Regions from separate parts of the Lachnoanaerobaculum sp. MSX33 genome, predicted to be linked through region 2. Evidence: predicted binding sites of a transcription regulator. Region 2 holds the regulator's gene; the other holds the start of a gene.
The links. The regulator Rex, encoded in region 2, represses fermentation and respiration genes when NADH is low (regulators of the CRP and FNR family bind a similar motif). The targets are predictions, from matches to a motif close to ATTGTTAANTANTTAACAAT.

Region 1: the regulator Rex is predicted to act here: its motif matches at 1,459-1,478, upstream of HMPREF1495_RS05675 (enoyl-CoA hydratase-related protein).

What each region holds. Positions count from the first base shown of each region.
Region 1 is NZ_AZXX01000061.1:8,950-13,175, forward strand. It holds gene HMPREF1495_RS05670 (3-hydroxyacyl-CoA dehydrogenase family protein) at 1-556, opposite strand, end outside; gene HMPREF1495_RS05675 (enoyl-CoA hydratase-related protein) at 626-1,402, opposite strand; gene HMPREF1495_RS05680 (acetyl-CoA C-acetyltransferase) at 1,876-3,063, shown strand; gene HMPREF1495_RS05685 (CoA transferase subunit A) at 3,060-3,710, shown strand; gene HMPREF1495_RS05690 (3-oxoacid CoA-transferase subunit B) at 3,710-4,226, shown strand, end outside.
Region 2 is NZ_AZXX01000092.1:19,207-23,432, reverse strand. It holds gene abc-f (ribosomal protection-like ABC-F family protein) at 1-1,482, opposite strand, end outside; gene HMPREF1495_RS11515 (redox-sensing transcriptional repressor Rex) at 1,722-2,378, shown strand; gene acpS (holo-ACP synthase) at 2,371-2,739, shown strand; gene HMPREF1495_RS11505 (NAD(P)H-hydrate dehydratase) at 2,757-3,635, shown strand; gene alr (alanine racemase) at 3,622-4,226, shown strand, end outside.

The sequences.
Region 1 (4,226 bases), on a different contig from region 2:
GGTTTACTACAAATCCCGGTGCTTCTTTAACCTGTACAGGAGTCTTTCCTATATCTTCAGATATCTTCTTAATCTTTTCCACCAATTCTGCAGGTGTCTTTTCTCCACCGATTACCTCAACAAGTTTCATTCTGTCTGCAGGGTTAAAGAAATGCATACCTACTACAGGTCTGTCAAGCGCCTCACCTATTCTTGTGATAGAAAGTGATGAAGTATTTGAAGCGAAAATACAATCCTTAGGAACTATATTCTGAAGCTCTTTAAAAATCTGCTGCTTAACTTCCATCTTTTCAAGCGCTACTTCCACAATCAAATCACAGTCACTGCAGATATCGCTAAGGCCTACTTTTATTTTTGAAATAATTGCATCTCCGGCCTCTTTTGATATTTTCTCTTTTCCTACAAGGAAATTGATGTTCTTTTGAATCTTTGCAAAACCTGCCTGTGCGTATTCTTCCTTAATATCACAAAGTCTTACTTCATATCCTTCTGTCATTGCAAAAGCCTGAGCAATTCCTGAACCCATTGTACCTGCACCGATAATACCAACTTTCATTTTTTTATCCTTTCTGAATTAAAATATATATTTTTGACTTTTTTATAATTTTTTATATTAAACCGGTATTTATGAATTAGTAAAATTCTTCTCTTTTCTCTTTTCAAGAAAAGTGTTCATACCCTCTATCTGATCATGTGTTTCAAAGCAACTTCCAAAGAGCTTTTCTTCAATCACAATCGCATCGTCCATCTTCGCATCAAGTCCGTCATTGATAGCTTTCTTACATGCACGAACTGCAATAGGAGCGTTTTGTGCTATAGTAGCCGCCATCTTCTTTGCGGCAGGCATAAGTTCCTCCGGTGAATATATAGCGTTAACCAGCCCTATTCTAAACGCCTCATCAGCTTTTATATTTCTTGCTGTATAAATCAACTGCTTTGCCATTCCTACGCCGACTATTCTTGCAAGTCTTTGTGTTCCGCCAAATCCAGGTGTGATTCCAAGTCCCACCTCAGGCTGACCGAACACTGCATTATCTGAGCATATACGAATATCACAGCTCATAGCAATCTCACATCCTCCGCCAAGTGCAAATCCGTTTACAGCGGCTATAACAGGAACAGGGAAAGTTTCTATCTTTCTGAATACATCATTTCCCTTCTTTCCGAAAGCCTCACCCTCTACCGGACTTAATTTGCTCATTTCACCTATATCGGCACCTGCTACAAAAGACTTATCTCCTGAACCTGTCAAAATGACGGCTCTGATTGTATTAGTGTCAATACTGTCAAAGCAAGCATCAAGCTCAGCCAGTACTTCAGAGTTCAAAGCATTGAGCGCCTTCGGTCTGTCTATTGTAACAATACCTACAGCACCTTCTGTATCAAACCTTACAAAACCCATAAAACACCTCCTTGTCAATATTGCATGTCAGGAATCAAGCTTGACATGTAAATCCATATGATAAAAATATAACATATATGTATCCGACAATCAATTAGTTTTTTCGACTAATTATTATATCCATTTTGCATAACAATATTCTAAAATCGAAATATCATCATGCTTAAAACATATATTTTTTTCATTTATATTGAGCAAAATTATTTTGCTGTTCTTTTTATTATCTGCAAAAGATTAAACACGACTCATCTTTAATATTTTTTACATACCAATATTTTTATTTATTATAACACATTGTTTAAATAAGATATATATAAAAACATATTATTTTTTTTATAGCAATTTTGAATAACCAAGGGGTGGATAATTGATTACACTTGTGATATGCTATATGTGATACATATATCTGACAATACAAAAAAGTTTACTCAATCGGTATTGTCCACTTTTATAGAATAAGTGAGGTGAAAAATATGAAAGAAGTAGTTATCGTCAGTGCTGCAAGAACAGCTATCGGTAGTTTCGGCGGTTCATTGGCAGGTGTAAGTGCAGTAGACCTCGGTATAACTGCAGCAAAGGGAGCTATTGAACGTGCAGGCATTGACGCTTCTCTTATCGACGAAGCCGTTATAGGAAATGTTTTAGGAGCAGGACTTGGCCAGAATATCGCTCGTCAGGTAATACTCGGAGCGGGATTGCCAAATACAACACCCGCATTTTCAATAAATAAGGTTTGCGGTTCAGGTCTTAGAACTGTTGAACTTGCAGCACAGATTATAAAAGCCGGTGATGCGGATATCATTCTTGCCGGCGGTACGGAGAGCATGTCAAACGCTCCATATCTTGTTAAAGGCGCAAGATTCGGCGTTAAGATGGGTAATCAAACATTGATTGACGAGATGATTACAGACGGTCTTTGGGATGCTTACAACAACTATCACATGGGCGTGACAGCTGAAAATATTGCTGAACAAAAAGGAATAACAAGAGAAGACCAGGATGTATTCTCGGTTGAAAGCCAGAGAAGAGCACAGGTAGCTATAGAGACCGGAAGATTAAAAGATGAAATAGTTCCTGTACTTATTCCTCAAAGAAAAGGCGATCCTAAGGTATTTGATACGGATGAATATCCTAAGTTCAATACTACAATCGAAAATCTTGCAAAGCTTAAACCGGCATTTAAAAAAGACGGTACTGTAACTGCAGGTAATGCTTCAGGTATCAATGACGGTGCCGCAATGTTCATTATCGCATCAAAGGAAAAGGCACTTGAGCTTAATCTTCCTATCATGGCTACTATAAAGGGATATGCTTCAGGAGGTGTTGCCCCAAGCGTAATGGGACTCGGAGTAATTCCGGCATCACAAAAAGCAATGCAAAAGGCAGGTATCACAGCCGACGATCTTGAACTTATAGAGGCAAACGAAGCTTTTGCGGCACAGGCTCTTGCAGTATGCAACGAACTCGGATTTAAGAGAGAAATCACAAATGTAAACGGCGGTGCAATCGCACTTGGACATCCCATCGGAGCATCAGGTGCAAGAATACTCACCACTTTACTCTTTGAGATGCAAAAAAGAGATGTTAAATGCGGCCTTGCTACACTGTGTATAGGTGGTGGAATGGGCACAGCAATTGTTGTAGAAAGGGAGACAAAATGAAAATAGTTTCAATCAAAGATGCTATCGCAGGTATCAATGACGGCGCTACAATCATGGTAGGCGGATTTTTAGCATGCGGTACACCCGAACCGATTATTGATGCATTAGTTGAAAAAGGTGTAAAGGACTTAACGCTTATTTGTAATGATACGGCAACTCCTACCACAGGTATCGGTAAACTGGTTGCCAACAATCAGGTAAAAAAAGTTATTGCAACACATATAGGTACAAATCCTATAACAGGACAAAAGATGAATGACGGCACTATGGAGGTTGAGCTTTCTCCTCAGGGTACACTTGCAGAGAGAATACGTTCCGGCGGCGCAGGACTTGGAGGTGTACTTACACCTACAGGTGTAGGTACCGAGGTTGCCGAAGGTAAGCAGGTATTAAATATTGACGGTAAAGATTATCTTTTGGAAAAACCTTTAAGAGCTGACTTTGCACTTATCGGTGCAACAATAGCCGATGAGAAGGGAAACCTTTACTTTACGGCTACCAGCAAAAACTTCAATACAGTTATGGCAACTGCTGCCGATGTTGTTATTGCAGGTGCGGAACTTATAGTTCCTGTAGGCGATATACAGCCTGAAAATGTTGCAATACCTGCAATATTTGTAGATTATCTTGTAGGAGGTGAGTCATAATGTCAAAAGAGAGAATTGCAAGACGTGTTGCAAGAGATTTAAACGATGGTGACGTGGTAAACTTAGGTATAGGACTTCCTACAATGGTGGCTGACTATGTACCTGAGGGTATAGAAATTACACTTCAGTCAGAGAACGGAATCCTCGGTATGGGACCTTTGGCTTCAAGTGCAACAGCAAATAAACATTTAATTAATTCCGGCGGACAAAATGTTACCGTGCTTCCGGGTGCCGCATACTTTGACAGCGCATTCTCATTTATGATTATTCGAGGAGGCCATGTTGATATGACCGTTTTAGGTGCATTGCAGGTGGATGCTCACGGAAATCTTGCAAGCCATATAGTTCCGGGTAAAATGGTACCCGGTATGGGCGGTGCTATGGATCTTGTTACAGGTTCAAAGAAGGTTGTTGTCGCTATGACACATACCGCCAAAGACGGTGCACCGAAGATTTTAAAAGATATCACACTCCCTGCTACAGCTATTCATGCAGTTGATGAAATTGTTACTGAAT
Region 2 (4,226 bases):
AATAGTACCCGGGAAACTGTTTAAGGCACTTTCAAGTACATCCTTACTTAGAATATCCAAATGGTTTGTAGGCTCATCCAAAAGCAGGAAATTTGCTTTTGATAACATAAGTTTAACCAAAGATACTCTGCCTCTTTCTCCACCTGAAAGATCACCGATCTTTTTATACACATCCTCACCTGTGAAAAGAAAAGCTGCAAGTATGTTTCTTATTTGAGTATTGTTCATCTCAGGGTAAGTATCTGAAATCTCATCAAACAAAGTCTTGTCCATATGAAGTACCTGGTGTTCCTGATCATAGTACGCAATGGAAACATTTGACCCGTAGATTACTTCACCGGTATCAGGAGTTAAAAGTCCGTTTATAATCTTTAGTAGGGTAGTCTTTCCTGTACCGTTATCACCTATAATAGCGACTCTTTCCCCTCTTTTTATTTCAAAATTTATATTTGAAAAGAGATGCTTTTCATCAAAACTCTTTGACAAATCATGTACTGTAAGCACATCCTTACCGCTTTCTTTTGAAATATCCAAAGAGAGTCTCATATTTTCTATATGAGTTTTTGGAGCTTCGACTCTTTCAATCTTTTCAAGTTGTTTTTGACGGCTCTCGGCTCGTTTTATCGACTTTTCTCTGTTAAATTGCTTAAGCTTTGTAATAACAGCTTCCTGATGTTTTATTTCCTGTTGCTGATTCAAATATTCCTTCATTTTGGCATCTAAAAGCATCTGCTTTTTTGCGGAGAAGTCTGAATAGTTTCCGGAATACATTTGGACTTCGGCGTTTTCAATATCTATGACCTTACTAACTATCTTATCAAGAAAATATCTGTCATGTGAAACTATAATTACCGCACCCTTATAGTTTAAAAGATAGGATTCAAGCCATTCTATACTTCGAAGATCCAAGTGGTTTGTAGGCTCGTCAAGTAAAATAATATCAGGTTCTTCTAAAAGCAGTTTTGCAAGGAAGACTCTTGTTTTTTGACCTCCTGATAATGTATTTATCTTTCTGTCAAAATCATTTTCATCGAATCCGAGTCCTTTTAAAATACCGATGACTTTACTCTTTGCGGCATATCCGTCCATCAGCTCATAACTGTGAGTAAGAGCGGTATATGAAGAATATAACTCTTCAAGTGCCTCGCCTGAAAGATGTTGCATCTGTTCCTGCATCTCTAACATTCTTTTTTCCATGTTAAGGATATGCTCTATAACTGTATATAGCTCATCTATAATACTTAATGTGGAATCTACATTATTTATCTGTCTTAAGTATCCGAGTTTTGCATCCTTTGCAAGTATAACATTACCGCTGTCGGCATGTTCCTCACCTGTAAGTATTTTTAGCAGTGTGGTTTTTCCGGCACCGTTTACACCGACAATGGCAACTTTTTCATGTTCATTGACTAAAAAATTTGCATCTTTTATTATCTCATTGCTTCCGAAAGACTTTGAGATATTTGTAGCATTTAAAATCAAAATTTGCCTCCTTAGCCATATAATCCACATAAGTATAGCTTAAATACATGCTTAAATGCAAGACAATTCATGATACAAATGAAGCCTTTATATGCTCAAAAACTTAATAAAATATATAATATTCACCATATATATCTGTATTGACATTTATATTAATAGATAATATACTAATTGTAGAATTCTTAACAAATGGAATTGCTGAGAATAATTTATAAATTGATATTTGGAACGGAATAAATATGGAAGAAAGAAAAATATCCAGAGCAGTCATTTCAAGACTGCCAAGATACTATAGATACTTAGGTGAGCTGTCAGAAGAGGGTGTTGAAAGAATATCCTCAAAAGAACTCAGTGAGAGAATGAAGGTTACGGCTTCTCAAATCAGACAGGATTTAAACAACTTTGGAGGTTTCGGACAGCAGGGATACGGATATAATGTAAGATATCTGTATAATGAAATCGCAAAGATTTTGGGAATTGACCGTCAGCATAATATTATAATAATAGGTGCAGGTCATTTGGGACAGGCTATTGCAAATTATGCAAACTTTGAAAGAAGAGGTTTCCTTATCAAAGGAATGTTTGATGTGGATCCTAATCTTTTCGGAAAAACTATACGTGGTGCAAGAGTGTATTCTCTTGATAACCTTGAGAAGTTTGTATCTGAAAATGATATACAGATAGCGGCACTTACAATACCGAAGACCAGAGCAATGGAAGTTGCGGACAGACTTATAAAGTCGGGAATAAAGGCAATCTGGAATTTTGCACATACAGATTTGGTTGTACCTGATGATGTAGTTGTTGAGAATGTGCATCTTTCAGAATCTCTTATGAGGCTGTCATATAGAGTCAGTAATGTAGATGCTGTTCCTTTTGAAGGGAAGTATGATTAGAGGGATCGGCACTGATATAGTCGAAATAGACAGAATATCAAATGCAATTAAAAAGGAATTTTTTTTAAAGAAGGCTTTCAATGATAGTGAAATAGATATGGCCGGAGGCAGAAACAGAGACAGTTTTCTGGCCGGAAATTTTGCTACAAAGGAAGCCTTTGTAAAAGCATTGGGAACAGGTTTCAGAGGTGTTGAACTTAAGGACTTGGCGGTACTCAGAGATGAACTTGGAAAGCCTTTTATAAAAATCTGTAATAATTCAAACAGACATTTACAAGGAATTGATGAGAATAAAATCCATGTATCCATAAGCAATACCGACTCATTGGCAATTGCAATGGTAGTAATAGAAACAGACTAATATGTGGAGATGGGGATATGAGAATTCTTGATGAAACTGCATTAAAATATATACCTGAAAGAATTAAGAATGCAAATAAAGGCAGCTATGGGCATGTTCTGGTTATTGCCGGAAGTAACGGAATGAGCGGTGCCGCATTTTTGAGTGCAATGGCGGCATATCGTTCAGGCGCAGGTTTGGTTAGAATACTTACGGTAAGCAAAAATCGTACAATTTTACAAACACTTTTACCTGAAGCAATAATAACAACTTATGATGAGAGAGAAGCATATGAGAATAAGGAATGCTTTATAAATAAGATTAAGTCATGTCTTGATTGGTCAAGCGTAGTGGTACTTGGACCGGGACTTTCTACAGATTATTATGCTAAAATCATTGTAGAATATGTTTTAGCCGAATGTTATGTTCCTATGATAATAGATGCGGATGCTTTGAATATTATTGCAGCTGATGCTACACTTACAAAGTATTATACAGATAATATTATTATCACTCCTCATATAGGGGAGATGTCAAGATTGATAGATGTATCTATAGATGATATATTATCGGATCCGGTAAAGTATGCCGAGGAATATGCAAATAAATACGGTATTACAGTAGTTTTAAAATCTCATCAAAGTGTTATCGCCGCAAAGGAGGATACATTTATAAATAAATCCGGAAGTGCAGCCATGGCAAAGGCCGGAAGCGGAGATGTTCTATGCGGTATAATTGCAGGCATGTTTTGTCTTGGCATAGATGATGATATGGCTGTGGCGCTTGGAGTTTTCATACACGGCATGGCCGGCAGTATTGCCGGTAAAAAATATGGAGAGCACAGTATTTTGGCAAGAGAAATTATAGATAATATAGGTGAAGTGCTTAATAGAAGGAAGAGAAATGGACTCATATAGACGTGCTTATGCAAAGGTTGATCTGGATGCAATAAAGCATAATTTAACAGTTACAAAAAAAGCTTTAAAAGAAAATATGAAACTGGCGGCAATTGTAAAGGCTGACGGTTATGGACATGGAAGTGTTCCCGTATCATTATATATAAAAGATATTGTGGACTTTTTCTGCGTAGCTACACTTGAAGAAGGTGTTAATCTTAGATACCATGGTATCACAAATCCTATTTTGATACTGGCATGTATTCCAAGAAACAGCTACAAAGAATCAATAGTATTTGATATAAGGGAATCGGTTTTTACGCTGGATCAGGCTAAGAAAATAAATGAAGAAGCCGAAGAGCTTGGGAAAAAGATATCTATTCATATAGCAATAGATACAGGTATGAACAGAATCGGTTTTAAGCCTACAAAAGAGAGTGCAAACATTATAAAAGAAATAAGTGAAATGGGAAATATCGAGATTGAAGGTATTTTCACACATTTTCACAGTGCTGATGAAAGTGATCTTACGTCTGCAAAAGAACAGGAGAGCTTATTTAGGCAATTTTTGGATTTACTAAAGAGTATGGGAATAGAACCTCCTATAGTACA